3 regions of the Pullulanibacillus sp. KACC 23026 genome follow, and region 3 is predicted to be linked to each of the others. Evidence: riboswitches for the same ligand, from Rfam matches in the RefSeq annotation. Region 3 holds a riboswitch; each other region holds the start of a gene.
The links. Region 3 has a riboswitch for cyclic di-GMP ahead of PU629_RS15365 (anti-repressor SinI family protein). Riboswitches for the same ligand answer to the same signal wherever they lie in the genome.
Positions count from the first base shown of each region.

Region 1: linked by a shared signal. The riboswitch ahead of PU629_RS20655 (EAL domain-containing protein) and the one ahead of PU629_RS15365 (anti-repressor SinI family protein) in region 3 are both predicted to bind cyclic di-GMP.
Region 2: linked by a shared signal. The riboswitch ahead of folE (GTP cyclohydrolase I FolE) and the one ahead of PU629_RS15365 (anti-repressor SinI family protein) in region 3 are both predicted to bind cyclic di-GMP.

Region 1 covers NZ_CP119107.1:4,450,784-4,461,277, reverse strand. The annotation lists gene PU629_RS20685 (divergent PAP2 family protein) at 703-1,161, shown strand; gene PU629_RS20680 (Na-translocating system protein MpsC family protein) at 1,641-2,003, shown strand; gene PU629_RS20675 (NADH dehydrogenase subunit 5) at 2,184-3,740, shown strand; gene PU629_RS20670 (DUF2309 domain-containing protein) at 3,715-6,345, shown strand; gene PU629_RS20665 (carbonic anhydrase) at 6,438-6,938, shown strand; gene PU629_RS20660 (hypothetical protein) at 7,627-7,878, shown strand; gene PU629_RS22675 (helix-turn-helix transcriptional regulator) at 7,860-8,015, shown strand; cyclic di-GMP riboswitch class I at 8,111-8,195, shown strand; gene PU629_RS20655 (EAL domain-containing protein) at 8,273-8,989, shown strand; gene PU629_RS20650 (PilZ domain-containing protein) at 8,993-9,532, shown strand; gene PU629_RS20645 (MutS-related protein) at 9,715-10,494, opposite strand, start outside.
Region 2 covers NZ_CP119107.1:4,436,680-4,447,173, reverse strand. The annotation lists gene PU629_RS20635 (DUF7125 family protein) at 1-912, shown strand, start outside; gene PU629_RS20630 (hypothetical protein) at 926-1,177, shown strand; gene PU629_RS20625 (LuxR C-terminal-related transcriptional regulator) at 1,162-3,243, shown strand; cyclic di-GMP riboswitch class I at 4,020-4,106, shown strand; gene folE (GTP cyclohydrolase I FolE) at 4,226-4,795, shown strand; gene PU629_RS20615 (6-carboxytetrahydropterin synthase) at 4,810-5,628, shown strand; gene PU629_RS20610 (SDR family oxidoreductase) at 5,635-6,327, shown strand; gene PU629_RS20605 (ATP-binding protein) at 6,340-7,296, shown strand; gene PU629_RS20600 (alpha/beta hydrolase) at 7,356-8,444, shown strand; gene PU629_RS20595 (acyl carrier protein) at 8,434-8,670, shown strand; gene PU629_RS20590 (class I adenylate-forming enzyme family protein) at 8,675-10,114, shown strand; gene PU629_RS20585 (methyl-accepting chemotaxis protein) at 10,128-10,494, shown strand, end outside.
Region 3 covers NZ_CP119107.1:3,299,196-3,309,689, forward strand. The annotation lists gene PU629_RS15350 (YveK family protein) at 1-97, opposite strand, end outside; gene PU629_RS15355 (metallophosphoesterase) at 450-1,328, shown strand; gene PU629_RS15360 (CcdC family protein) at 1,501-1,983, opposite strand; cyclic di-GMP riboswitch class II at 2,487-2,570, shown strand; gene PU629_RS15365 (anti-repressor SinI family protein) at 2,606-2,722, shown strand; gene PU629_RS15370 (helix-turn-helix domain-containing protein) at 2,757-3,107, opposite strand; gene PU629_RS15375 (YneF family protein) at 3,528-3,743, opposite strand; gene sirA (sporulation inhibitor of replication protein SirA) at 3,883-4,341, opposite strand; gene PU629_RS15385 (DUF896 domain-containing protein) at 4,835-5,068, opposite strand; gene yneA (cell division suppressor protein YneA) at 5,260-5,607, opposite strand; gene lexA (transcriptional repressor LexA) at 5,775-6,395, shown strand; gene PU629_RS15400 (DUF4183 domain-containing protein) at 7,081-7,584, shown strand; gene PU629_RS15405 (DUF4183 domain-containing protein) at 7,600-7,893, shown strand; gene glnA (type I glutamate--ammonia ligase) at 8,346-9,680, opposite strand; gene PU629_RS15415 (MerR family transcriptional regulator) at 9,735-10,130, opposite strand; gene PU629_RS15420 (methionine gamma-lyase family protein) at 10,310-10,494, opposite strand, start outside.

The sequences.
Region 1 (10,494 bases), 1.2 Mb from region 3:
AAGCTGAAAGCTCTTAAACTAATCATGAGGATGATGCTTTCGTTGTTGTAGGTGCCTTAGTGATGTTTCGTGATCTGGAGGGGAATTATCAACTCTTTGGTTTACTGTATTTTTCGAAGACAGCCCTAACCTTAGGTACGGCATGATGTAAGGCGAAAAAACCCTCATCTTATTGATCAAAAGTTTATCGAATTGCCCTCCTTTCTCAGCCATAAATATTATATAATGGGGATAAATTAGGGGGATGAATGAATGTTCCGAAAGGGTTTTGCGTACTTATTCATGATATATAATAAATTCCAATATATAATTTTGACCGTTTTTATACTAGGAATCCTTGATATAATGGCTTTCTCAGATGTGTTTGTAACACTTTTTGCAATGCCTGAATTTGCTCCATTTATAATTTTAGTATTAATTGTTTTAGGGATAATCTTTTATTTTAAAAAGAGAAGAAGAACTCATGAGTGACTAAATTAATTTGGCCCTCAACCTTTCGGATAGTCCGATGGTGGGGGCTTTTTTATTTCCCTGCAGATGTTAACTTTCTTTCTAATTTAAGAATCCGCCTCTTTGCTCCAAAGTGGAAAAAACGTGCAGTATACTTCGCAAAAGAGGACACTCCACATTAGTCATTTCATTACTTCCCAATTTGTATAAAAACGTGGCAGGTTTCTCATCCTATCTTTGAGGTGACTCTATGTGAATCGTTCTTTAATGACAGCACTTATAGGAATCGGGACAGCGCAATTCCTAAAGATTCCATTGGAATATATCCAAACAGGGGAATGGCATTGGGAAAAATTTTTAGAAACAGGAAGCATGCCCAGTTCTCACTCCGCGTCATGCAGCGCCCTATCTACATATGTCGCTTTTAAAAAAGGATTGGGTTCAATAGAATTTGGAATTAGCAGCTTGTTAAGTTTAATTGTTATGTATGATGCGATGGGTATTCGAAGACAAGCTGGAGAGATTGCTATGGCAGTAAATAAATTAGACTTACAAGTTGAACGTTTATCAGGAGAACAGCCTGGCGTTTACCATCATATTCGTCACAAGAAGTTAAATGAAATGCTGGGACACTTACCAAGAGAGGTGGCAGGCGGTGCCGTATTAGGGGCTGTTATTGGTACGATTAGTTACCTAACCGAAAAAAAATGAGTTAATGACAGAATTCCATTTTTCGCTATACGTCCATAATCAACGAATTTGAGGGAGGGATCTAACCTTAATTATAATCTTGCCACTTATATCACTTATTAATTATGATCGTTCAAACTAACGAATGGAATGTGTAGTTATGACAGGCTTATTGCGCACCCTCTTGAGCAACTTGTTATTTATCCAATAAGCCTGATACCGCAATAAACATAATTTGCTCCTCATAGCTGCTTTGGACGAGAAGTATTGACAAAATTAATATCTCTAGATATAATTTTATTAAATTGTTATCCGAAAGATAATATTTCCTTTTCTTTATTCAGGAAAGAACTTTAGCATACTATTAAATTTATCTAAACTTGGTAGTATGAAAAGGTTTTTTTGCATAAAGAAATTAGGGATAAGATAAATCGGTATATTTCACGACTAGAAGGAAGTAGTCTTGAAGTATACCTTTTTTTGTTTGAGGAGGAGCCTATATGATTAAAACAAAGGGGTCCATTGAATCAGAAATAAGTAAAGCCATCACTCAATGGGAAAAGGATTTTTTGGGCCGTGGGTCTATTTCCGTAAAGACAGATATATTACGTGATATGATCATCATTTATTTACATGGTATATTAACACCTGCTGAATATAATGTTTGTGAAACAAGAGAAGGTATGCTATCTATTAAAAAAACTCGAAATGAATTAGTTGAATCAGGTGTAGCAGATTTAAAGGAAATCATTTTAACGATAACCGGAGAAGAAGTGAAGAGTTTTCATACGGATCTAAGTTCTCGTACAGGAGAACGTTTGATTGTTTTTAAATTATTTAATAACTTAGAGAAAAAACTATAAATAAAAGAATAAAAGGGAGTTCTTCAAAGGGCCTTTTAATAAGCCAGTTGAAGAAAAACCAACAATTCATTTTTAGTGGTGACAACTACTAAATTTTGAAATTGTTGGTTTTTTTATTGGATAAAACAGTTGCTTCAAATATTTAGTTTGGATTCGGTCATCAGTGACGGAGGTTTGCTTATGTATTCGCTTAGTTTATCACCACTACTTATCTTATTTTTCATCGCCCTTATTCTATCTGGATTAAGTGGATTAATCATGCTATCTAATCATGTTCCCTTAGGTTTTGTTCGGGTTCATATCGGCATCAATGCTTTACCGCCTCTAGTGGCCATTTTGGCTTTTTTTAGGGCCAGTGGGAAAGAGATCGTAGGCCCTTGGCATCTCGATTCGCTTGCTTGGTTCTTAGCTTGTTTCATACTTTCGGTGGGGTTAATTATTCAACGGTTCTCTGTCCATTATTTATTGGGAGATCGTTCGTATCGAAAATACTTTACTCTTTATACAATTATTACCGGTGCTGCTTCTATGACTTGGCTAAGCGATGATCTTCGTTTATTTATCGTATGCTGGGGGATCACGCTCTTCATGTTAACTTTACTTATCGGTTTAAATAGAGGATGGAAGGTAAGGAATGTTGCCGGAGCACTTTCAGGGTGTTTATTTGGAGTCAGTTGGCTTTCACTCTTACTAATTATAGTTTGGTTGTCTCATGTCACGGGAACTTGGAAGTTATCGGAAGTTCTAACTAATAGGAATTTGGCTCAACTCGGATCAATGGAGAAAACGGTCCTAAATTTACTTTTGATCTTGGCCGTCATGATCCCAGCCGCTCAATGGCCTTTTCAAAGATGGTTAATTGAATCAGTAGCTGCCCCTACTCCGGTTTCTGCCATCATGCATGCGGGTTTAGTGAATGCAGGTGGAATCATTCTTACACGGTTTTCACCATTGTTTGATGGAGGGGTAGCCCAAATTGTTTTACTTATTCTTTCTACTATTTCTGTTTTAATCGGAACGGGAATTAGTATGGTCCAGGTTGACTATAAGCGTCAATTAGTGGGTTCAACAATTGCCCAAATGGGATTTATGCTCGTTCAATGTGCGTTAGGCGCTTATTTGGCAGCGATTATTCACCTTGTATTACATGGGCTGTTCAAAGCAACTCTATTTTTGCAATCTGGTTCGGCTGTCCATCCATATGAAGGATTCGGCAGCGTTAATAAAAAGCCGTCTTATTTATCGACCATGTTCGGTTGGGTTTTAGGCTTGTTGGCAGGGATTGCATATTGGGTGATGGCTTCTGGCAATGGGTATGGTTTGGTGAATGCGCTAATCTTAGGCTGGTCATTATCCTTTTCTTGGACACAACTAGTTGCTTTTGGCAAGGGGAGAATTGAAAGATTAGCAGGTGTTGCACTTTTAGGAGGCTCTGCCCTCGTTTACTTTATGATCCACCACTTATTCTATAAGTGGTTACATTCTACTGTCGTTGACCAAAGTGTCCAACTTCCCCTTTCTGTCGTGATCTTTGTCGGTTGTCTTTTAATACTTGGCAGTTTGATCAGCGTACTCGCGAGGCGTTTTCCTTCTTCTATTGCCTTTGCTATCCTCTACCTTTGGTTAGTCAAATTAGGTGAAGGACAATCAAAAGCGATGGAGGTTCACCCCAATTACCTTAAACATTATCTTCTAAGGGAGGTTATCACTCATGAGCGGAACGTCAACATTACCTAAAGAAGATACAAGGAAAAAAGATGAACGAAAAACAGATTATAAAGTGATCGGTCTAGACGAATGTGTTCAATTAGCGAGTCGAGTGATTGTACCCCTATCGCCAATTTCTACATTTGCTGCCCGTCATCCTTGGGAGGGTCTAGAAGAACTAACCTTTGATCAGGTTGCCGATTGGTTAAAAAAGGTTGAAGATGTCGATCTATATCCTAGCCCTTCATTGATCCTATCAGCCAAAGAGCGTGATGAGATTGATCGAATTTTTCTAGAAAAGGGCCTAGAAGAGTGGCTTAACTCTTACTCATTTAATGTACCAAGGGATATGGCGGAGCGTTTTTGTAGAGCTTCTCTAAAATTAGACTCTTTGCCTTCTAGTCTATTGGCATCACCAGAGTTAAAAGAAATGGCAGAGTCCATAGGTCGTTTGAGTATAGCTGGTTTAGAAAACGATACCATGCAACCAATGAGTGAGCATATAGAACATAAAAAAGGCGAGACTTTGGCAAAAATTCTTGATCAGTTAGTTATTAAGTGGTGTAAGTTGTATCTTGATGACGCACAAGCAGCCTGGAAAATGCCAAGTCGTGATCAAGGTTTCTATGGTGCGTGGCGTCGACTCATTCAGTACGATCCAGCATTAACCAAATATCAGCGCGAGCGGTTAAAACATTGGCCTAAGGATGCCCATTCAGCAATAGATACAGCGCTAAAAGCACTTAATATTCTTGAATCAGAGAAGCAAACCTACCTTGAAGGCCATTTGCTTGCTTTACCTGGTTGGGCAGGAATGATGCTTTGGCGCTCCCAACAATCCACATATGAACAATCGCTTCTAATCGATTATTTAGCTGTTCGACTTACGATTGAATGGGTTCTTATGAAGCCTTACTTGCCCATACCGAGAAAAAATGTTGGGAAAAAAATAGAGCTTGTTCCTCTTTTAGCCTCTTGGATCGAATGGGGAGGCCTTACCATTAAAAAATGGTCAACAATGTCAGACCATCAACAAATCGATTATTTAAAATTCGCCTACCACTTCAATAATAGGATTCGGTACAAGATTTGGTTAGAAGCCTGGGAACAAACTTTTGAAAATCAATTAGCTGAGAAGCTAATCTCTAAAAGGCAAATGGAGGCAGAGAGTGCGAAAGCGGTAGTAGCTCAATTGGCATTTTGTATTGATACGCGTTCAGAACCTTTTCGCCGTCATCTGGAAAAGGAAGGACCCTTTGAAACGATTGGGGTGGCGGGTTTCTTTGGCTTACCGATCTTAACGAGTGAATTGGGAAGCAAGCATTGCCATGCCTCTTTACCAGTTATGCACAACCCCCAACATAAAATAATAGAGACTTCAAATGAAACTCAACGGAAGTCCTATCAACAACGTAAACAAGTGGTGGATTCGACTGGTTATACATTTAAAAAAATGAAACAAAATGTCCTGGCAAGCTTACTTTTACCAGAGATCAGTGGTCCATGGCTTGGTCTCAGTATGGTGTCACGGAGTTTTATTCCACGGGTAGCCAGTCGATTCATACGTCGACTTCGAGAGACGTGGTTACAAAAACCGGATACCGAGCTTCAACTTGAAAACAACCATGACATAGAGTCTGAGATTCCGATTGGCTTTACTGAAGAAGAAAGAGTAAGCTATGCAAGCCAAACACTCAAAATGATGGGTCTTACGAAGAATTTTGCACCGTTAGTTGTAATCTGTGGGCATGGAAGCCAAAGCCTAAATAACCCGTATGCAGCGTCTCTTGAATGTGGGGCCTGCGGTGGAGCGGCAGGTGGATTCAACGCACGGGTTTTAGCGACTTTGTGCAACTTGCAGGAGGTAAGAGAGAAACTTTCAGTGGAAGGGATAAAAATCCCAGAGGAAACGGTTTTTGTTGCAGCTGAGCACCAAACGACGGTGGACGAATTAAAGTGGATTTATGTTCCAAAACTTTCAAATCAAGCTCAAGACGCGTTTGAACGCATCAAGGCCGTATTACCTAAAGTGAGCCATGATGCTAATGAAGAACGTCTAGCTCAATTACCTAATATCAAATCTCATCTCAAAGACCCGACAGAGGAAGCTCATCGTTTTGCAGAAGATTGGAGTGAGATTCGTCCCGAATGGGGATTGGCTCGTAATGCTGCTTTTATAATTGGCAAGCGGCAACTAACTAAGGATTGCCATTTGGAAGGGCGAGTGTTTCTTCATAATTATGATTGGGAACAGGATCAAAACGGAAATCTTCTTTCTAATATTATCGCTGGACCAGGAACAGTAGCACAGTGGATTAATCTGCAGTATTACGCCTCAACTGTTGCCCCCCATTATTATGGGAGCGGGAATAAAAGGACGCAAACCGTGACGGCAGGTCTTGGTGTTATGCAGGGGACTGCTAGTGATTTGTTAACTGGCTTGCCTTGGCAATCTGTTATGGAATCCGATTATAAGGTCTATCATGCTCCTCTTCGATTACTTATTGTCATTCAAGCGCCTAGAGAATATGTGGAGCGTTTATTAAAGAAAGATGTTGCTTTCCATCAAAAAGTTAAAAATGGATGGATTAGACTTGCAAGTATTGATTCAGAAGGATGTTGGGAAAACTGGTAGTGGTTAAATTAAAGGTCTATCAATTTAGTTTTCTATTTTTATTTGTATAAATTAAAGCATCATAAATTATTTTATAAGAGGGGTTGTACGTTATGGATATAAATAAAAACAACAAAAAAGTTTTATTTTTGACAGACATAGAACCTAGAATAGAGCCATTCCTCCAACAAGAGATGAATATTGAACTTGAAAACATGCTGATTTTACAAAGCTACGGCTCTGTTATCTCCAATCCTTATGGAGATATTATGAGATCGATTATAATGGCTATTTATCAGGAAGATGTTCAAGAAGTAGTTGTAGTTGGTACAGAAGGCAAGAGGAACGTTTCACCCGATCTAAAAAGTCTTCTTGATTCAGAAAGTGAACAAATGAAGGAAAAACTAAGAACGATGGATTATCTTTTTGAACATTGCATGCCTGAATTTATGGATGGAACTTTAAAAGAATGGATCGAAAAAGGAGAGCAGGATGTTGCTGAGATTGTCCAAAAGAGTATTGAGATGATTCGCCAGCATCCATTAGTACCATCGTATGTTAAGATTAATGGTTTAATAGTGAATAAAAATAGAGAGTTTTCAACGATCAACTAATTGCGAATGTAATAAAGAGATACAGATTCAATAAAAAACAGGAGCACTTTAGAAACTGCCAATATCCTCCGTGGAGTGTCGTGTGTTGCTACATACACGTTGGACACGTTGAGTGAGTAGACATGGTTCTATCTCTAATGCTAAATCTAACATTGGTTTTGAAAAGCCCTTTCAGAATTTAACTGAGGGGGCCTTTTCTCATGTTCAGAGGTAATGATTTCCCCTATAACAAGATCAAGATGTAAACATTTTACAAATGCATTGAAGTTAAAAAAGAAACTGTACGTCAAGACGCTACGAGTTGGAAATTTGAAAATCCTTGCTGCACCGTGTTTTTAGGACATAACATGCAAATTATTACAGATGATCACTCTATGGGGGAGCCTCCTTGATATATAGGTTTTTTGAGCAGTCTACTAACCAAATGCTAACGGGATGTAAATAAATGAGCTTTCTCTTGAGTTGACTCAACAGTGTATAGATTAGTTAAGCTTTATCAAGACCGATACAAATTTTATCTGCCTCAATAGATTGAAAATTGTCGAAAAATAGTAGCTTGGTACTGTAAAGTAGTAAACCATGACTACTTCCTTTATAAAGTATTAACCATTATTATTAAAAAAGATAATAAATAATGGTAAATATTTCAGGTAACAGATGTTTTGGTCTAATATGGGGGAATGGTTTATTGGATACTATTTTAGGAATAACGCTCTCGGATAAGGAGAAGGAGTTGATCTTATCATGTATGAAATACACGTTAGAACAAGATAAGGAAAACGTTTTCCTTACTGAAGAAAAAAGAAGGCTGTTAAGTTATTTAATAAATGAATTCTCAAGTTTAGCCGCAACCCGTGAGAATAATAATAAAGATAGTATAAAAAATAGTGTAAAAAAAAACTTTCAGCTAGGGAATTTGAAATCTATAGTTATGTTTTAACTGGCTTATCTAATAAAGAGATCGCTGAAGTAACGAAGATATCACCTAATACAGTTAAAATACATCTGAATAGTATTTATAAAAAATTGGGTGTAGTTAATAGGTGGGAACTCATAACAAATTTTACCAATATATAAAAAGGTTGTCATAAATACCAAAACGTTTGTTTATTGAAAAAACTTAGTTATCCAATAAATTTCATAAATAGGTTTTTTCTATAAATAAAAAACCTATACCGAAAAGGCAAACTTTTTCGAAAGGAAAGGACGCAAAGCCACGGGCCTAATGGAAACAACAATGGCAGCCGGGTTACCGAAGAAAGGAGCGCATTGTAGATGATTCTCTGATTAATTCGGGGAGTCCTCTTTTTTTATGGAGAGGTGAGGAGAATTTAATGTTAATCGATCATTTTATAAGGGAAGAACAGTTTTATCATCACTTTCAACCTATTTATGATATTGAAAATTGGTACTTAATTGGTAGAGAAGTCTTGCTAAGATCCAATGAATTCTCAAATCCAGAAATACCATTTTGTCTTGCCAAACAAAAAGAAAAGCTTTATGAATTGGATTCGCGGTCCATCCATAAAGCTATCAGTACCTACCATATGGCAGGATACTCAAAAAGAGAAGGTAAGTTATTTGTAAATGTCTATCCGTCGACCATATCAAATGGGGATTTCCCCTCTTTCATTATTAATATAATGAATGAATTTAATGTGTCAAGGCACCAAATAGTACTAGAGTTAACCGAAACAGAGAAAATAAAGGACTTAAAACAATTCCAAAAGATAATAAATTTATTGAGAAAGTCAGGGATTTTAATTGCGCTTGATGATATCGGCAAAGGAATTGAAGATACCCAAAGAATAATCGAATTAAACCCAGATTTTATAAAATTAGATAAGTATTTTGCACATGATCTTTACATGTCAAAGAAGAAACAAGATTTTGTTAGATTCCTTCAAAATTATTGTGATGCGTATAAGACGTATCTCATATTAGAAGGGATAGAAACCCCTGTTGATTTGGCCTTTGCCAAGAGTTTTGGCATCAAATATGGTCAGGGGTATGCTTTGGGTAAGCCTGATGTTTTGGAAAAGACGGTATGAGTGATGATGAATGATATAGTGTGGATCGAAACCTTCATGTTGTTAATAATTGTTTTCCTTTTCCTGAAATCTGTAAAAAACAATCAAACTAAGAAAGCTGAAATAGCCCGTTTAAAGAATAAAATGAAAAAAGCTAAGACATCAAAAAATCCAATCAATATCCAGAAAAACAGAAGGAAATATCACCGGGTTTCAGTGAAGGATCTAACCTGCAAGCTTAAAATTATTGATTTTGGTCATCAGACTTTAAGGAAATTAAATAATAAGTCAATTAGTGGACAGATTTTAGATCTAAGTGTCGGTGGCTTAGGATTTTTATGCGAAGTTGATTTTCCTGTCACTGATCCAGTTTTAGTTGATATTAGCTTTACACTAAAAGAGGAAACTTATATCTATTCAGGAATTGTTGTTAGAAAAGAGGGCCATAAAGGAAGTAATAACTTGTTATATGGAATACAATTTACAAATATGGGTTTAAATGAAGAAGCTAAGTTAAACCAATTAGTGAATCATTTGGCGCGTTCAAAAAAAAGCATAAATTAACTAGACAGATTAAAAGGCCTCTAAACACATGATGTTTAAAGGTCTTTTGTTTTTCTATAAAGGGTTGTCACTCTAAAGCTAGTAAGGCAGGCAAAAGGATACGAAATTATTAGCCGGCTACTTCCATTGTTTAATTAAGAATTGCATTTGGGAATGTTTTTTCGAAGGTTAATGTTGTTTGATCAATTATGATAAAACGGGTAATTCACATGATTAAAGGTCATCCAGTTCCCATCTGCCTCAAAGGAATTAGCTAACTTAGAGGCCAGATTAATAATTTCTTTTGGATAGTGTAGTTGCTCTAATAATTTGATTCCATTTCTTGTATACGAAGGGCCTTTCTTTAATTTATAATCGAATGATATCGAGTTATTTTCAATTGTTTCACTGAAGTGATAGTGTTCATAGTAATCCTTTGTAATTTGTGTTAACTCTATATCGTGTGAAGCTGTAATACACAAATTATTCTTCTGGTAATTAATCCAATTTAAAATTGAAGCGGATGCAGATATTCGTTCTACTGTATTGGTCCCTTTTAAAATTTCATCAATAAATGTCATGCAAGACATACCTTGTTTAATGGTATCAATGATCCGTTTTAGTGATTTAATTTCAGCAATAAAGTAACTGTCACCTCCTAAGACATCATCACTTATTGCCATAGAAGTAAGAATGTGGGACGGTTTAATAAGGAACCCTTTTGCTAATACAGTATTAATGGTCTGTGCTAAAATGCAATTTATCGCAACGGCTTTAATAAAAGTAGATTTGCCTGAAGCATTGGAACCTGTAATTAGGATGTCTTTATCAATCTCAATATTATTTTTTACAGGGTGTTTAATTAGCGGATGATATAAGTCTGTCCCTTTAAGTTTCATTTCTTCAATAAATGTTGGTATGCAATGATCTGGGTATAAATTTCTAAAGTGTGTGATAGATATCGCCAAATCTAAATCACTTAT
Region 2 (10,494 bases), 1.1 Mb from region 3:
TTTGAACATTATGTAGCAGATGGGGTAATCCGTCTTTCTATAGAAGAACAAATGCAGAAATTTCGTAAACGGACACTTGAAGTTATAAAAATGAGAGGTCGCAAAATTATTGAAGGTGAACATATTTATCGACTAACAGATAAAGGGATTCATCTAGTTCCAGCACTCTCAGTTGTTGAAGATGTATTAATTAAAGCACATGATAAAGTGTCAACTGGAATTGGAAAATTAGATCAACTACTCTCCGGCGGAATCACAAGAGGATCAACGCTATTAATTGACACAAATAGTAAAGCAAACTACAAATATCTAATTGGTTCTATTATAACGAAAAGAATACTAGAGGGGGATCGAATCATTGCACAACCCTCTAGTCTGACCACTATCGAGGATCTTCAAAAAGTCTATAAATTATATGGTGTTGATTTAGAAGAAGCCTGCAAACAAGATAAGATGTATTTTATAGAACAGTATAATCGGGAAGTCCCAGATGTCTTCAAAGACAATGTCTTGAATGTAAAAGATGTATCGAACGAAGATTACTTAGGCTTTTTAAATGGTGAGTTGACTAAAATGGTAACTCGAAACTTTAACACATTAGATGATTGGTTTGTTTTTTATGATTTAAGCGCAATTTTTTCTTTAAGAGGACCGGATTTTGTTAAACGAATTTTTGCTGAAGAATCTACCAGAGCAAGAACTACCGGAAACACAATACTTGCTCTTTGCAATTTTTCTGAAATAGGTAAAGAAACCTCCTCGTTTTTAGAGAGGACATCAAATGGAGTTATTCGTACTTGGGTTGATGGTAATTATCAATATCTCCAATTAACCAAATCAACAAGTGGGTTTGTTTCTGAACCCCTTCTTGTGGAAACGATTTCGGAGAAACCACTTATCCAATTGGTTTAAGGAGCGAGATTATATGACAGATATATCGTTATTATTACAAGTGGAATGCACCTATTTTTTTGAAGAAAATCCTTTTGCAATGGAAACATTAGAAAGTCTAGCAAGTCGATTAGGACGATCGACTGAACATCTGAAGCCAATAATAAATAGTTTAGTTGCCTTATCGATATTAACTGAAATTGAATCTGGAAATGATTCTATATATAGATATAATCAACCGAATATTTTAAGTGAAAAGCTGGATGACAAATGGAAAACGCACTAGACAGTATTCAACAAGTGCAAGATGTGTTTGCTTCTAATTGCAAGCTAGCCATAATATTACTAGACCTTAAAGGAAATCCAGTCACTTCTTTTTCAGGAGAAAACAGCTTGGCAAAAATGGTCCAAAGTAACCATTCCTTATATTATGAATGGATAAAAAGTGCAGTGGGGTCTAGCGTTTTAGACACGTTTCCTGGCCTAAAGATTGTACTTTCTCCAGTAAGTATAAGGGGTGAGATTAAGTATTATTTATGGGCGGGTGTTATCATAGAAACGGAATCCCGCTCGGACCTTTATAAATATATAAGACAAAAAGTCACGCAACCATCAATTTGGGAAAACGCAATTGAGGAAGTTCCGGAGACAACGAGCGAAGAAAAGAAGCGAATTGTAAGTAGAATTTTAGAATTATCTGAGGTCATAAGTAAGCTCTTAGAGAATGATCAAAAGAAAACAGAAGACATTCAACTGATTAGAAGTGTACAAAATGTGCTTGAACTTGCTGCACAGGAAAAAAAAGATACGGTCTCTGAAATATTAAATGAGTTTTTGAACTTAGATTCTGATCTTGATTTTGTAGGCCTTGCTAAAAAAAATAACGATAACGAATGTGTGATCTCTTTAGTGACGGGACACATAGATTATCAATCATTAGTAGGAACAAATTTTTTAGTTGGGGAAGGTTTTTTAGGTCAAGTGTTGGTTAGCGGAATAGCCGGTTATTGGGAGCAGATTGATATTGATCCTAGAGGGAAACTGTTTAAAGTTAACGATATCAAACCTCAATCACTTGTTTGTTACCCAATCACTGTTGATAATAGTATCACAGGTGTATTATTTGGTGTCTCTTTTAAAAAAGGTAAACTTGGACAATCTATTCTAAGTATCGGTCAAGTCATAACGGATATAATCAGTTCATATCTGTTCAATAGGATAACAAGAGAAAAATTTAGGTACCAGCTTCAGAAATTGAATGCCTTAATAGAAATAAGTCAACTGTTATCCCGCATTCAAGATGTTAAGAAAATTGCTCTAATGCTTGTTGATATGAGCATGAATATTATGCAAGTCAGCTTTTCTTCACTTACTCTGTTCGATCTCGATTCTAATTCGGGAGAGGTTAGAATTGTCTCGAGGGGATTAACAAAGGACCAAAGTGAAAAGTATGGAAAGCAGGTATTAAGGAGATACAACCAATTAAAAGATGAAGGGGGAAATTTATCAAAGGCTTCTCCTGTTATTCGCGTCTCAGATTGGGGAGAAACCATTATAGAATGTCCTGTATATAGCCAAAAGCTTTATGGTGTATTAAGTGTTTCTCAGAATCTTAATAATGAGGATCACTTAACATTCTTGTCTTCTCTAGCAACCATCGGTGCACTGGCTATTAATAGGACAAATCATACAAAAGTGGAGATTCAACATTCAATAGCACTTTTACATGAAAGTGTAGGGTATTGGGATCCTCAGAGTTATGAGTTCACAACAAAATTAAAAAAACTCGCTCATTTGTTTTTGGATTACTTGGAAATGTCTTTGAAGGAAAGAGAAGATATTGAATATGCTTGTTTATTATCTTCGTATACGCCTGAATTTGTAGCAAATGTACTACCTGATCATTCATCGGTATATAAAATTTTGCAAGACTTTGTTGAAATAACGAATTATCCCAAATATAATCGATATGGTCAAAGATTCGACCTTGGAGGGCAACTGCTTGCACTATTATCTAACCATCTGAAAGATCATGAGTTGGATTCCATAGATAATCCTATTGATCCGTTATTGAGTGAAAAGTTTAGAAAATTCATCCTTAGAGAGCGTGCGTTAGATCAAACTATTTCCACTAAAGATCTTGAGTTCCAAATTGATAAATTATCAAATCGAGAAAATGAAGTCCTTATGCTAGTAGTGAAAGGGTTGAATAATAAACAACTGGCTTCCCAGTTATTTATTAGTGAACATACCGTTAAAAATCATATTACAAATATTTTCCAGAAGGTTAATGTAAAAGATAGGGCGGGTCTAATTGCTTATTTTTATAAACAAAAAATGGAGGATCTTTGACTTATACTAAAAAAGCCTCTTTCTGCTTAATAAAGTGGAGAGAGGCTTTTTGTTTTGGATTTAATAGGAAGATAATCCTATATATCAGTAGGACTAAAGATAGGATTAACAAGGGATATTTATTTTGGATATAGATTGAGACAATAGACGTATAAATAGGCAGAAAGAAAGGGAAATTTATCAGCATGGTTAAGACATAGTTAAAATGTATAAATTTCTTTCAGGATCATCCATTTGGATGTATCTCGTTTAAAGATTTGTGTCTTAGACTTGATGTGGGTATTGAAGACTTTGTAGACTGTATCCATAATTGGGTCCAGCGATCTATCCTAAAAAAAGAAGTCGCAGATGGATTATTAAAGTATCGATATAATATCCCGGAGATAGTCTATTTTAATATGAAAGAGTAAACTCCTAGGTCATCAATTGGATTAAACGGGGCATATTTCCTTAAGCATGATTAAAGATGTTAGAAAAGCCACGATGTTTTCAAAGGTCAGACAGAACAATACCGTATATGAAAACTCCAGGTAATTAGTTTAGATGACTTTGGAACGGGTTTCAGTTCATTGTTCTATTTAAAAGAATTTCCTATTGTACGGTGAATGAGAAAGATGCAACTATTGCGAGAGCCATTATAGCAATGGGGAAGCATTTATAGGAGGAAGCAAAGACTTAATTTATTTATTTAATCATGCCTCTTCCACAAACTACCAACAAAATTATATAAAGTTTTCATGGTTATATGTCGATAAAAACATTATAAAAAATTATTCCTTCGATAATGGCAAACTTACTGAAAGGTAAGGACGCAAAGCTGCGGGTCTAAGGCTTTTATAAGCTATGACAGTCGGGTTACCGAAAAGGGTGTTGGGTATCTTCATAGAATAGTTATCCTTTATTGCAATAACTATTCTATAATTTTAAAAAATCCACCAATCCTTTTTGGTGGATTTTTTATTTAAATATGGGGGATCTAAAAATGACTGTTGAATTAAAAAAGGACTTAATAGAAGAACATATCAAAGAAATTTTATCCTTAATTGGTGAAAACCCTGATAGAGATGGTTTACTTGATACGCCAAAGCGTGTTGCCCAAATGTACAGGGAGGTATTTGCGGGTGTAGGCGTTGCTCCTGAAACGGCACTCACTACGACATTTGAAGAAAACTATGATGGGTTGATTGTTGTCAAAGATATTAATTACTATACGTTTTGCGAGCATCACCTCATTCCCTTTTTTGGAAAAGCTCATATAGGTTATATCCCAAAGGGCAGAGTGGTTGGACTAAGTAAATTTGCAAGATTAGTTGAACTTGTTTCCAAACGGCCACAAGTTCAAGAACGAATGACAACGCAAATTGCGGATGCTATTATGAATGTTTTGCAACCAGAAGGTGTCATCGTAAGTGTTGAAGGTCAGCATCTATGTATGTGTGCCCGCGGCGTTAAAAAAACTGGGAGTGCAACTGTCACAACCATAAAGAGAGGGGTCTTGAAAACTGACTCCACTTTCGTACAGGAATTTGAGAATGCTCTTAAAAGAGATTAATAGGAGGGACTTTCATGATTTACCTCTCTAGGAAGATGATATTCTCGGCTGCTCACTCTTACTCCATCAGTGAATGGAGTGAGGAGAAAAACAGACTCGTTTTCGGTCCATGTAGCCATTTGAATGGACACGGTCACGATTACACACTAGAAGTCATGGTAAAAGGAAGATTAGATTCGAATTCAGGAATTGTGGTTAACATCACTGATATTCAAAAAATAATGAATGAATTAGTTGAAAAAGAATTGGATGGGAAGTTCTTAAATAAAGAGAATGCCTATTTTAAAGAGCATATTCCGACGACTGAGAATCTGGTCACTTATATATGGAATGAATTGGAATATCAATTTTCTAATTGTGACCTACACAAAATTACATTAAGGGAAAATGACTTTCTGTATTCAGAAAAGGAGAGCTTGCCTATGGTGCATCTTACAAGAAAATATCACTTTAGTACAGCACATCGTTTACATAGTGATTTGTTAAGTGAGGAAGAAAACATAGAGATTTTTGGTAAATGTAATAATCCATATGGACATGGCCACAACTACTACCTTGAGGTAACAGTTAGTGGAAAGCCGGATCCTATCACGGGAATGGTAACCGATCTCGGACAACTTGACAAAATTGTGGAAAACAATGTTTTGAAAAAATTTGACCATAAACATCTAAATTTAGATACTGACGAATTTAAACACTTAAATCCTACTTCGGAAAATGTTGCAGTTGTCATTTGGGATTTATTAAAGGGTGATCTTGATCAACTTTATAAAATTGGACTCTATGAAACTGAAAAAAACTACTTTGAGTATTACGGAACGGATAGGGAGTAGTTCATTATGAATAATGAAAATCAGTTAACGATCGCTATAACTGGATCAAGTAAAGGAATAGGAAAAGCAACAGCTGAACTGCTTAGGAGAGATACAGTTAATCTTGTGTTAGGTAGCCGTAGCAACAAAGAAGTGGAAACCAATCAGAGTCTTGAACTGTCTCTAGACGTGTCTGATGAAAATTCAGTCACAAACTTTTATCAAAGGGCTACTCAAAAATTTGGAACGATTGACATCCTAATTAACTGCGCTGGACTAGGGGAATTTGAAAATGTGCTAGATTCTTCTACCAAAGCCTTCGATGACATGTTAGCAGTGAATTTACGTGGTACTTATCTCACATGTAAATACTTTGGGAAACACATGGTCGAAAATGGAAAAGGTTTAATTCTTAATCTTATTTCAATTGCAGGGACAACTGCACTACCTGGATGTGGAGGCTATTCAGCCTCAAAGTTTGGTGCGTTGGGTTTAACGAGAGTCTTGCAAGCGGAGCTAAGAACTAGGGGTGTTCAAGTAACCGCGATTCTCCCTGGGGCAGTAAAGAGTGATTTTTGGGATGAGATTGAACCAAAGCCAGATTTCTCAAAAATGATTCCTGCAGAAACAGTTGCTCAACACTTGATTAATATAATTAATCAGCCACTAGGAGCCTTTATTGATGAGATCACACTAATGCCACCTCTAGGAATTCTTTAAGGAGGATTTTTAATGAGGCGGTTCCTAAATCTTTTAAAAGAAAAACCAAAAGTTCCACTAAAAGAAGATCCAATATCTGCTCCGTCTCTACCAGATAATATTTCTTATGACGAATTGATTTATAGGACCAAGAGAGGTTTTTTAGCTAAAAAATTGGCGTCCTACCTAGAAATGGATCAAAAGGACTTGAATGAAATTTATTTTTTATCACTATCAGAAAATACTTTCGAGAATGACAAAAGTCCGTATCATCAATGTATCTACTGCAGTGAATGTTTATTAGGCTGGATAAAAGAGGGGGATGAGGTTCAAAAGAAGGTTGATGAACTGCCTGTAAATAACCAGGTTAAAAATGCCATCCTTAAAGTTTATGATCTTAATAAAATTCATTTCAAGAATCAATCCGTTCAAACTGTGCGTTCTTCACAAAATGAATCCTTTGATAAATGGAAGATTTATCGTGATGTCATCTATTCGGCAACCCAAGAAAAATTATTACTTATAAGTAAAGAAGAGGCAGAGGCTTTAAAAGACGGAAGCGTGATAGTTAAAAATGATATCAAAGTGATTTCAGATATTCCAAAAAGTCGGTTGGAAGTTAAAACAAGGCTTGAATTTGCTGGATACACTAAATCTGAATTGATGACCTGGCTATTGGTGATATCAGAGGCTATCACCAATACACTTAAGCACGCTGAAGAAGGAAAGTTAACAGTCATTGAAAATCAGGAAAAACGAGAACTGAGAGTAATCGTAGAAGACAAGGGTTCGGGATTTGATTTAGAAAATTTACCTAAAGCAACCTTGATGGCTGGCTATTCGACAAAAAAGTCATTGGGTCAAGGGTTTCAATTAATGCTTAAATTGTCAAAACAAGTTTTACTCTATACCTCTAATCTAGGTTCAACAATTATTTTAACATTTGAAACCAACAATAACGAAGGCGTGAGAAATGGAACAGGTGGCTAATACGCTTCCATAGCCAAACAAGAGGATCATTGTATTCAAAGAAAATGAAGGTGAAAAGAATGGGGAAATTGCAAAATCAGGTTAATCGACTTACACCAGAAGTAACCATTAAAAAGACCATCTTTGCCAGTGTTATGGATAATGGATTTTGGGAACGATGGATTGCTCATGGAATAGATCAAGAATTCATCCTAAAGAACAGGGGCAAGATGACGAATCTAGAAAATTGGGTAGAAAAGTTACAGGAAAAGGCCTTAGAGCATTCCTTGGTTGCAAAGAAATTACAAGATTCCGGGGATTCTCTTCAGTCAGAGCTTAATTATCGAATAGCAGCCCTTTATTATAATCTTATTCAGTGGGTGTATCCTGAACCTAGTGGTGATAAGGCAAAGTGGTATGGATTATGTCTGGAACAATTTAGTCTTGCAGACCGTGTATCAATGGACAAGATTACTCATCACTCACTGATGCTTGATGGTAAGAAATACGAAGGTCGAGTGCGTATACCGGGAACAACACCTAAAGGGGTAGTTATTATTGTCACCCCAACTGATTCTACAAAAGAGGAAATGTTTACATATGAATCGGATTTCGCTCGAAGCGGCATGGCGGTAGTCAGTTTCGATGGAACTGGCCAAGGTGAGACACTTATTATAAATGGTCATAAGGCAGATCAAGCATCTTGGTATAAGTTAGTCAGAGAGCTCGTTGATTTTGTTCATAATTTGTTTCCGAAACTCTCGATCAATCTTTTTGGGTGTAGTTCAGGGGGATCTTGGGCAATTGAAGCTAGTAGACATCCACTTGTTGCAAAGACGGTAGCTGTAAGCCCTGCGCCTAGACATCTGATAAATATTAGCCTTCCAGATTACTTTAGAGAACGTCTCCACAACATGTTGGCAGATTTCGATGCAGGCAGTCTGCCAGTATTAGATGATGTGACTGAGATTAATAACATGTTAATTATTCATGGGGGTAAAGATTTAATGGTGAAGGGTGACGATCTATACGAGCTATATAGTCGATTCTCACCAGAAAAACGGTTTATCGTCTATGAGGAAGAGGGACATTGCTGTAACTTCAAATTACCGGAAATCCGCCGTAGAGCTTCTAATTGGTTCAAGGGAGAGGATATAAATGACATTTGATGAGTTCTGTTTGGCTATGTTTTCTCTGTTAGAACAAGACTCTGTACATGTTTGTGAAACGACAAGTTTAAAAGAAGAACTTGAAGTGGACTCTTTACAGATGGTGAATTTCATATCCTGCCTAGCAGACTCCTTCAACATTCCATTTGATCACTTCATTGAGAATGCAAATAGGCTCAATACTGTTGGTAGCTTGTACGAAGTGGTAAGGGAAGGGGTGGAGTGATGATATGAGTCTATTTGAAAGAGTATTAGCAGGATTAAAGGAAAGTAATTCGTCTTTAACTACATTAAAGTCAAATTATACAGCCGGTGATTTACAGGCTATTGTATCTAAATATGAGTCGATGTTACGTCCTTTAGATATTGCGGGGAAACGGGTGGCTCTATTAGTTCCTGCAATTCAAGAATATATCCCGCTTTTTATGACTGTAAATAAGCTCAGAGGGGTGACAGCGCCTTTAAGCTGGCAATTTCGGCAAGAAGATTTGCAGAATGTCTTGGATTTTCTTGATCCTCATATTATTTTCACTGTTAATGAACATACTGGATTCAACTTTTCAGAGGCTGTAACAAATTGGGCCAAAGATAAAGGGAAAGAAGTTTTGGTTTTCACTTCTGATAATTGTATCTCCTGGGAAACCCGGCTCTTCCAAGGTGAGTCAATCGGCTTGGAGACATCTTCAGGAGAGATCATTTGTTTTACTTCAGGAAGTACAGGCATACCAAAAGGGATGGTGTTTAAAGAAGAGGTAGTAGACTACTCATTTAATCATGTTTCTGAGGCGTTGGAATTAAAGCCTACAGATAGGGTCCTTGTTTATGCTTCAACCAGTACCATTTTCAGCTTGTATTCTATGGATTCTGTATTAAAAGCAGGGGCAAATCTTTTGGTGGCTAATGAATTTGACTTGATTAAGATCATAGACATGATGAAGAATTCTAACTGTAACAAAGTTGCCACGACCCCCTCTGTTTTTAAGGCGCTTTATACTTTTGCAAGTAAATTAAATCCTGAAGTTTTGACGGATTTGGAATTGATCTGTTTTGTAGGAGAGAAGATTCCAAACCGCTTAATAGATTCATTCCCACTCATGGGAAACAGCAAGTTTATCTCACATTATGGAAGTTCTGAGACTAGTGCGCTTGCTAATGCTCTCCTAGAGAGAGAGTCAAAGGAACTAGAGTATGAACTAGTTGCTGGTGCACAAGCGAAGGCGGTTGAAGGTGAACTATATGTTATAACAGAGGCATTATTTTCTGGATATTACGGGAACCCTCAACTAACTCAAGAGGTGTTTGAAGATAGCTGGTATAAAACGGGGGATTTAGTTGAGTTTCTAGATGATAAGAGATTTAAGATAGTTGGAAGGAAGAAAGATATCATTAAAAAAGGTGGACAGCAGGTCGTTCCAAGTGAGATCGAACAAATAATAGCCACTATTAATGGAGTAAGAAGCGTTGCTGTGGTCGGTTCAGCACATCCGATCTATGGCGAACAGATTGTGGCTTTCGTAGTAGCGGATGGTCTCACATCTGCAGATATTCGAAATTATTGCATAGGAAAAATTTCTGCTTATAAAGTACCAGATAAAGTGGTTTTCATTGATAAAATGCCATTAAATCAAGGGAAGACCGATAAGTTGAAGTTAAGAGCTGTGCTAAATTAGGAGGACCGGTTTAATGGCAAAGAAACAGAAGAAAAATGTCAGTAATACCTTGCTGAAGCAGTTCACAACAAGGATGCTAGTGGTTCTACTCGTCATTTTAGGGGTATCTGGAATCGTTCAGTATTATTATTTAAATTCTATTATTGATTCGAACGTTAGAGTAGAATCTTCAAAAGTCAGTGCTAGTATCGAACAGGGAATAAAAGAAACAGACACAGCGTCACGCTCAATCGAAAATCAAATAGATCTAAAGCTAAAATTGGTAGCTCAACGTATTAGTGACCGACTTGGTAATCAGTCAGTTAATACAATAACTAATTCTGAGTTAGCTCAAATTAGTAAAGATTTTGGGATTGGCGGAATTACCATTTTCGTGCAAA
Region 3 (10,494 bases):
TGACATAATATCTCTTTAAGACAGAGAAAATTTCCTTTAAATCAATTTCTTTTAATCTTTTAGAATGAGGAAGCGTCTCTTGTTCAAAATTGCTCAATGGTTTCACCTTCCGAATTATTAGACTTTTTATTTTATTAATTTTTTTATATAATATTAGGAAACACACTTCGTCAATTCAACATAATGTTCTTAGTTCTATATAATGAACAAATTCAGCTATCGGCTCTGCTTTTACATATACAACTAGAAAATTAACTAATTCCAGAATTTCTTTTCACTAATCTCCAAGGAAATCGAACTCCCTTAAAGCTTATAGCTGCAACCATGTTTCCTATATAGAACAAATCTATAATTTAAATTAACACTACCGCCCAAGTTCTGTCAATGTTATTTTTAAAATTTTCATATTTATTTACACAAAAAAACTCACTGCCAAAAGGAGTGGTCCCATGTCCAAGAGAAAGGATTCGTTGCCCCCGTCTTTAACCATGAACCGACGGAAATTTTTAAAAACCTCATTCGGTCTCATAACAGCCTCCCTCCTCGCCACACCTGGCTATTCCTTTTTCCTCGAACGTTTCTGGGTCGAAACTACTCAGCTCAGTTTAAAAATGTCCCGGCTCCCCCATGCCTTTAATGGCCTCCGTATCGTCCAAATTAGTGACTTACATCTTGGATTTTATTACGATGTTCATAACTTAGAAGGAATTGTTCGGCGTGTGAATCAATTAAATCCTGACTTAATTTGTTTCACGGGAGATTTGGTCCATGAACAGCTTGATGGAATTGAGAAAAGTATACCGGTCTTAAAAAAACTAAACGCTTCCCTCGGGAAGGTCGCAATCTTTGGCAACCACGATTTTCGCGGTGGGGACCCCGCACGCGTTCAGGCAACACTTGAAAAATCAGATTTTCATTTTTTAAAAAACAGTCATATGACCATTTCCCGAGGGAAGAGCGCACTACATATCGCCGGTCTTGATGATCTTTTTGGCGGACACCCTGATGGCAAAAAAGCGCTAAAGGGAATCCCTCGAAATGGATTTACCCTTTTACTTGCCCACGAGCCGGATCTCGCTGATTGGAAGCAGGCTGTTCCTTATCCCGTTGATCTTATGCTTTCCGGCCACAGCCATGGCGGACAAATTCGTGTTCCTTTTTTGGGAGCCCTCTACCGGCCAGACGGTGCGAAACATTATATAGAAGGTTTAAAAACAATTGGTCAGTCCGACATGAAACTCTATGTGAATCGAGGCATTGGGACAACCTACCTCCCATTTCGTTTTAACTGTCGTCCTGAAATGACGCTGTTTATTTTGCGATCTTGATCGTACTAAAATGTCTTCTTTTTATATAGCCCTTCTCTAATGTTGAAACTTCACCCGTTATAAATAGAAACGGATCTAAGCAAAATCTACAGACTTTAAGCACATATTCAACTCATTATTGACATGCAAAAAGCCCCCTCATTTCAGGGAGGGGGCTTCATTTTTTGTTGGATCAAGTTGTAGTAATAATGGAATTGGCTTGTTTTTCGAGACGTTTGTACATAATATACATGGCAACGCGCCACGGGAGGATCATGCCAAAAGCAAGGACGAAGAACAACGCACCGGTCTGCGCATAGCTGATTTCTTGCTCAACAAAAATCTTAATGATGACACGGACGATTAACAATCCAATCAACACAAAGGCAAAGGCTTTTGACCGCTTCAAATAAATTTGCTCATCACGTATTTCAAACTTGGATGTCTTAACAAGCAAAATAGAAAAGATGGCACCAACGACAAGGGCCTCAAAAAAATCTAACCAAGGAACACGGCACTGCGGAGCGATAAACATTAAAAAGCCTGTTGACATCCCCATTGGTGGGATAAGGATTTTTCGTGCATTCGTCGGGCGATTAGACGCCTTCAGCCGCACAATAATAATGCTTCCAGCGAACAAAATCCCTATTAATAAACTTAAAAGCTGTAGCCACATAATTATCAACCTTCTTATCTCAAGCTGTTGACACTTTTATTCCTATTATAGCGTGAACCCCCGAAATTTAAAAGGATTGTGTAAGAGCTTTGTTGATCATGTCATAAGATGACCTGTCCCCTTAATGAAAATAAAATAGGCTAAGTTAGGTTTAATTGCACCTTATCTCTTTTTTCATTTACGATTAACCGGCAGCTGATCGTTTTTCATTCGGCACTCTACCATCAGACAACCTCTCAATTAAGAGTCCGATTATCACATCTAACTAGATATTCTTATTTTTCCTCTAATCAATCCCTTCACACAACGGTTGTAATTTTACTATTTCGACATATTATTGGACAAAAAGTGACGAACGAGGGGCTAGACGTCTTAACTCGCACAAAGGATTGTTTAAATCGGGGGATTTTGTCGTTTTTTGTCATTAGATTCTATATTAACCTTCTTATATTTTGACAGTTTTCTCATAGACAAATTGATTATAATTAAGAAAAAAAGTAGGACGATTTATTGGAGACGATGAGGGGTATTTTCTATTTGGGCACCTTAAATATCCTGAGTTAGTGGTGCAACCGACCGGCAGCTGGACATTCAGTGAGTCCTTGGGAGGATGAAGCCTTATATGAAAATGGGTGTGTTGGATGTTGAATGGGTTAAACTTATAAAGGAGGCTAAAGAATTAGGGTTATCGGTTGAAGAAGTACGGTTATTTTTTGAAAATTATAAAAACAAGGAATAAAATAAAAATAGATGAAATTAGAGAAAAAGCCAAATTAGTCTTGGCTTTTCCTCCATTTTTGAAATTCCAGAAAAGCCTTAAATTCATCTTTGTCAACGCCACTGTCCATCGCTTCTTTGACAATTTTGATCCAGTCCGAATCAAGCTCGTCACTGGATGGAATAGCGTTATTTAAAATGGAATCGCTTTGATCTTCATCAATTAAACTTGTGACACTGACATTTAATACCTCTGCCACTTTTTCAATAAATTGAATCGAGGGATTGCTTCTCAGATTTCTTTCAATTGTACTTAAATAAGACTTAGCAACGCCGGCACGCTCTGCTAACTCGGTGAGAGACAATCCTCTCGATTCTCTTAATTTCTTTATTCTATCTCCTACCACTTGAGTTCCCTCGCGTTCTCTTAATCGTGGGTCTGCTTTCACTTCTTCTCTTATTATTCCATTAATTGAAGAAAATAAAAAGAGACCATTTTACTAAAAATAATAACATTCTCCCAAAAAAAACCAACTTCCCATGACTTTTCAGTTAAAAGAACGGATTGGCATGTCGATTAAATTAGTTCTTCTAACTTATTATAATAAAAAAGATTGCAAAAAAACAGAACAGGATGGCAATTTTTTTACAGATCTTGAACATTATAGGAGCAAATACCCATTTTGATGACAGATAAGGAAAAACCACTCTTCTATAACTTCATAATAGAAAAAGTGGTTTATGTCTAAAAGAATACATTTTATGTCATAAATAGGGGTAAAGACTTCCCCCCCTATCCCTTTAGAAAGTAAAGACTTCCTTTAAACTTACTTCATTTGTTTTTGCATAGCTTTCATCATCTGATTGATCTTTTTCTGCGATGGATTTTGCCCCATTTGCATCATCATGACGCGAAGCATATTTTCATTAATTGGCGGATTTTTCTTCAAGTAATCCATCATGTATTTACGTGCTATAAAGAATCCTAACACTACGCCAAGAATGACGCCTACGATTCCAATTACAATATATAACCAAACCATGAGTATCTTCCATCCTCCTTTAATCCCACAACGATGCGCATAATCTTTGTAGTTATTATAATAATCCTATCTAAGTTTACACTATCAATGAATGAAGTACAACTCTATTCAGAAGCGTCTTTTCACAAATCATGACTGCTTATTTTACTTTCTTAATCAAATGCTTTTTCGTCGCGCGAAGCCAGCCGCTACGCTCTCCAGTGCGGTCGACTGCAAAAAAGTCAGGCTGAATGGAACGACATACTTCAAACAATAACGTCTCCGTCAATAAGCTTCCGCTGCTTTTTAAAGTTAATTGCCGTTCTTTAATCTCTAGACGTGAATGGCTTTCCTGATGGTTCGACTCTAGCATAATAACCTGCTCTCCAGCTAAACTGGTATAGCCGATCTGCTCCTTTAAACGGCGCTTTAGCAGACTTTCCATTCGAAAGACAGGAATAGTCTCGGTAATAAAGTCGATTTGTTTCTCAAGCTGACATCGCTCATTCGGATCGGTGGTATGAAACGCCTCTGAAAACAATTGAGCTAGCAAAGCTTCTTTTCCAGTATACGCCTCTCGGACCTCTTCTTTTATAATAAAAATATCATAATGCCTCATAGCCATCCCTCCGACTCACAGTGTTTGTCCATATTATAGACAAGACCCTCTGAAAAAGCTGTCGAATGAGAAGAAGAAACACCTACTATATTTTGTCACACTGACACAGATTTTACCGATTCAGAATGTTCGCTTAGAATTTTGGTCGCGCGGTATGGGAGTGAGCTCCTTTACTAAAGCCGCAAACCACCTGCTGCTAGACTCAGGAGTTGTCCTTCTGATGCTTTCAAAAGATCATCTGATTTGCTTGCGATTCACCGACTTTCGCGAATCGGCACGAATACCTTCTGCCTATTAATTAGGCAATGGTTTCTGTAAAGGCTACTTTGAGCGAACTTTTGCGGCTAGCCTCCTGTTCAAATCAACCGATTCTGTTCTCGGATATAGACTAAAAAAGACCCATCATGACAGGGTCTCTTTAAGATCATTTACTTAATAGGGGCTCCCCCCATTTGAACAATCCTCAACAAGAGTAAGTCCAAACAAATCGATTCTAGTGCTTACTTCTCCGTTCCTTGGATTGCTTTAATTTGAGCGGTGTGACATCGTCCCCATTAGGATCAACGACTTTGATGGTATGCAAATGATCTTTAAAACCCGAACGGAATGCTTCTAAATAGGCTTGACGCAAATGAGCCTGTTCTTTTTTCTCTGCAGGTGTCAACCCTTCCGACTTTGATTTTCTTGATAGTTCTGATATACGGGCAAGCTTTTCTTTCTCTAGCATTATTACTCTCCTTTAAACAGTAGGCTGCTTCCATAAACTTTATTGCTTCTTAACACACGAAAAATAGCAAGAAGCTTTTAGAAAAAAGCCATGACGTTTGACTCCTAACTACACCGACGGCAGCCATTTAGTTTCAAAAATGAATGACATAAGCTTAACGTATTAAAAAGAGATGTTCAAGTCCTCTGCTTTTAGTGAGGCACCCCTGCACCCGCAATCTGATTTGCAGTGCCACCGGGTTCATTCTGATCGGTTGGAATCAGCAGGGTTTGTCCAGCTTTAATTTGATCACGATTATGTAATTGATTGTTCGTTTCCACCCATGACATAAATTGTGCGGCAGACATTTTCCCTTTATATTTCTCGCTTAATGACCAAAGCGTATCACCACGTTGGACCTTTATTGATGCGGAATGACTGGCATCTGATTGTTTCAAATCGTGCACTGTAAAAGCAATACACGCTACAATTAAACCGATAAAAACTATATATAAGACCGAATAAGAATGTGATTTGGATAGTGATGGTGAGTGTTCCATTTAAAATCCCCCTGCAACGAATGTATGTTCGCTTTATATAATAATAGGAATACACGTTCGTGTCAAGCGTTCTTTTCGAACGAATGTTTGCACCTTATATGGGAGCATGCTATACTTTTAATAGAGAACGAATGTTTGGGGAACGAGGAGCTTAGGAGGGACATGGGATGGAATTATCAAAACGGCAACAAGCGATCGTTGATTTTATTCGAAGCGAAGTAGATAAAAAGGGCTACCCACCATCAGTACGAGAAATTGGAGATGCCGTCGGCTTAGCTTCTAGTTCAACCGTACACGGCCATTTATCGCGATTAGAGAAAAAGGGAATCATTCGGCGCGATCCAACTAAGCCTCGCGCTATTGAATTAATACAGCCCGGGCAAGACTTACCGCGTACACAAGGGGAAGACAGTCTGATGCTGCCGATTGTTGGACGAGTGACAGCTGGTGAGCCGATTACAGCTATTGAAAATGTTGAAGATTACTATCCTGTTCCTGTCAACATGGTAGGTCATGAAGAGGCTTTTATTCTAAATGTGGTTGGGGAAAGTATGATTAATGCCGGCATTCTTGATGGAGATAAGGTGGTCGTGAGGCAGCAGAATACCGCAAATAACGGCGATATTATTGTTGCGATGACCGAAGAGGATGAAGCCACCGTTAAACGTTTTTTCAAAGAAAAAGACCATATTCGTCTTCAACCCGAGAATCCTTTTATGGCACCTATTCTTGTACCAACCTGTACGATTCTAGGAAAAGTAGTCGGTGTTATCCGAGAGATTCATTAAATGTAAGAGGCTGGGACAAAACTAAATTAGCTGACTTAAACTCTGAACACTAAATGTTTATACGTACAGAAGCAAATAGAAGGCGTAGTCAAAATACGGAGACCCCTGCGGGAACAGCACGTGTCCGAAGACCCCGCAAGCAAGCGTTTTTCTTGCTGAGGAGGCTTGGGCCGTGCCCGAGGAAAGCGACGTATTTTGACGAGCGTTTCATAATTGACTTAACTTATAAATGAAAAACCGAACCCATCACGTTAATCTGTGAATAAGTTCGGTTTTTTCTATTCGTAAACTACGCCTGTCCCAGCCTCTTAGTGGTTCAATCATTCCTCTTTAAGTTTTTGTCGGAGTATTAAACGTTCAAGATATTTCTCCTTTATATAAGAGGCACGATCTTTTAAACCCTCTCAATCTCCCTCTCCCAACTTTAGCGTTTCCTCAAAAATCGACATATGAAACTATCTCCACTCATACAAGTGCCTCTGCTGACTACTGACAAACTCATTAGATCTATGGGCCCCCTTTTAGTTGTTAAGTATTTGGTTCTAATAAACCATTAAAATTGGCGCATGCCATGAGGGAATTTTACTATACAAGGGAATAGAAAACGGCATACCTTATCGAAGAAAGGAGAAGGTGTATGTGATTTTACATCGGAATAAGTTTAAATGGATGGGTGGTGAAATAAATGGAGAATCATGAAAAGGATTTACAAAAGGCAATAAAAAAATTACAGAATACTAGAGAGGGCAACAAATTAAACGACACCCGAGAGATCCAAGATGGAATTAGCTATGTAATAAAAGATTCGAAATATCAAAAAACCATTGAAGTCGATCATTCATTTAATAATATTTACATCTCATTTAATAATAATTTCTATTGCTGCAAAGAACCCCCGCCTATTCCCACTATCATGTTGACTTCACAAAAATATTTTTCGAAAGTTTCTAATGGAACAATTTTAGGATCGGACTTAATAATTTCTGTAAATTCGTTTGTAGATGATGATGGAACGCCCATTGAGGCGTTTCCTAAGTTATATCAATACTTCAATTTGTATATAAACGGAGTCATTCAACAAAACGGCGTTGGTTCTGTTGATCCTTTCCAACTCACTATTAAAAACGGCTCCATTCTAGATAAGGATGATCCGATTTCATTGGAATTTGTTATGACTAATACTTTATGAAAGGAGGTGATAACCATGGCAGCTTCGCTTATTCCCCCTAACCTAAAATCATATAAATACTATGCTCCTGCTAGTGCTGGGACTGTTACAGGTTCTGATCTAGTCATTGCAGCCACTGCATTTGTAGATGACAGCGGCGCTTCGATCACTGCCTTCAACACAAGCTTTGCAAATCTTACACTTTTTATTAACGGACAACCGCAAGAAAACGGTGTATCCGCTGTTACATCATCAGACTTAACAATTACTGATGGTGCTACTTTGGATCCAGGCGACCCAATTGTCCTCAATCTCGTCTACAACTTCTAATTATTTTAAAGCGCAAACGCATCCTTAATTAGCCATGATGGCCACTAGAAATTCACCGAGAAAGTTCCAAAAATAGATAAGCCATTTGCTCTGTGATGCCTTGTTTGTAACTTTCCTTACTGTCACCGTCTGAGGATCTCGATAAAGTTAAAAATCGTGTAGGAGGGAGCGACTGGCTCCCTTTCTCTCTCACCATACATACGGATCGGAATTAAATAAGAGCCACTACAAAGTGATTCAGTCTTTCGTTTCCATGGAGGATCATCGCTGATTTCTCTTTATTCCCCTCTAGAAAAAAATGGTAAGTAAAGGGAGCTAGGAGAAAATTTGAATCCTATCCTGGCATTTTTTAGGGTGCTGTTTCGTGGGTGCTCCTGCTTCATTACAAAAAAATAATTTCCACCCACAAAAGAAAATCCCCTTAACACCAATGGTATCAAGGGGTCCTGCTATTAATACAAGCTCATGTACTGCTCGCGCTCCCAAGGATGGACTTGAGTGCGGAACATATCCCACTCAATTTCCTTAGCTTCAACGAAATGGCTAAGGGCGTGAGACCCGAGTGCTTTGGTGATCACTTCGTCAGCTGTCATGACTTCGAGCGCTTCTTTCAAAGTGCTTGGAAGGTCATTAATCCCAGCTGCTTCACGCTCTGCTTTATCCATTACATAGATATTGCGGTCCGTTGGTGCTGGCGGAGTAAGCTTGCGTCTCACACCATCAAGGCCGGCAGCAAGCAAGACCGCCATTGCAAGATATGGATTCGTTGATGGATCCACACTGCGCACTTCAATACGAGTGCTTAAGCCGCGTTTAGCTGGAACACGAATAAGCGGTGAACGGTTGCGTAGTGACCAAGCCACATAACAAGGTGCTTCATATCCAGGGACAAGACGCTTATAAGAGTTAACCGTCGGGTTCGTAACAGCTGTAAACGCTCGAGCATGCTCAAGGATCCCCGCAATAAAGTAGTGGGCGGTTTCACTCAACCCTTTTTCAGTAGATGGATCGTAGAACGCATTGTCATTCCCTTTAAATAAGGACATGTTCGCATGCATACCAGAACCGTTGACACCAAACAATGGTTTTGGCATAAACGTTGCATGAAGACCATGTTGACGCGCAATTGTTTTAACGGCAAGCTTAAAGGTTTGGACATTATCGCAAGTTGCGACAGCATCGGCATATTTGAAGTCAATTTCATGCTGACCAGGTGCTACCTCATGGTGAGAGGCTTCTACTTCAAAGCCCATATCTTCAAGTTCAAGAACGATATCTTTACGGCAGTTTTCACCAAGGTCAGTTGGTGAAAGATCGAAATAACCGCCCTTATCGTTTAATTCAAGAGTCGGTTCACCCTTTTCATCCATTTTGAATAAGAAAAACTCAGGCTCTGGTCCAATGTTAAAAGCAGTGAATCCAAGTGCTTTCATCTCTTCTAATTGGCGTTTCAAAATTTGGCGAGGGTCCCCTTCAAATGGTGTACCATCTGGGTTATAAATATCACAAATTAAACGGGCTACTTTTCCTTTACCACCAGTCCACGGGAATACGACCCATGTATCAAAATCTGGATACAAGTACATATCCGATTCTTCAATTCGTACAAATCCTTCAATAGAAGAGCCATCAAACATACATTCATTAGAAAGTGCTTTTGGCAGTTCGTCTACTGGAATTTCAACGTTTTTAATAATTCCTAATAAATCAGTGAATTGTAAGCGAATAAACTTAACGCCTTCTTCTTCTGCCATACGAAGAATATCGTCTTTTGAAAATTTTCCCATAAGCGTGGCCAGCCTCCTAAATTTTATTTATCTTAACACAGGAGTTCCCTCACATTAATGAAAAAAACGTGAAAGTTCTCCTTGTATTAATGATGTCTTTCCTTGTTTACCTGCAATTAAGAGCTCTTGCTTCAACATTTTCATCAATGCTTCATCCGATAGATCTTTTTCTTCTTGCTTGGGAGGCAGTGTAGAAATGGCAGCTGGCGCCTTATTATCAAAGACATGCTTAATTCCAGCAAGGTTGACGCCTTTTTCAAGAAGTGATTTGATTTCAAGCAAACGATCGACATCATTAAAAGAATACATTCGTCTATTCCCTTCCGTGCGTTGGGGGGAAACGAGATGATTTTCCTCATAGTAGCGAATCTGTCTTGCCGTTAACCCCGTCAATTCTCTCACAATACTCATAGGAAACAAAGCCATGTTTCGACGCAGTTGGTCATCCATTCCCATACCTCCTTCCTAAAATAATAGATATACTTAATTATATTTTACTTTTTGTCAAAGGTTATGTCAACAGATGTTACCTTTTCTAACAAAAATAGTTTGTTATTTTTTGAATTTTATTAACTGCAACGTTTCCCTACGATTCTATCAAAAGGGTTCGTTAAGTGTCTCTCTGCCATTTAAAGTTGGACCCGTTTCTTTTCCAGCAATGCCTCGGCTGCATTTAGTAAAGCAAGTTGGACATGACGAAATGTAAGGCCACCCTGAATAAAGGCTGTATAGGGAGGACGAATCGGTCCATCTGCAGATAATTCGATGCTAGACCCTTGAACAAAGGTTCCGGCAGCCATAATAACCTTGCTTT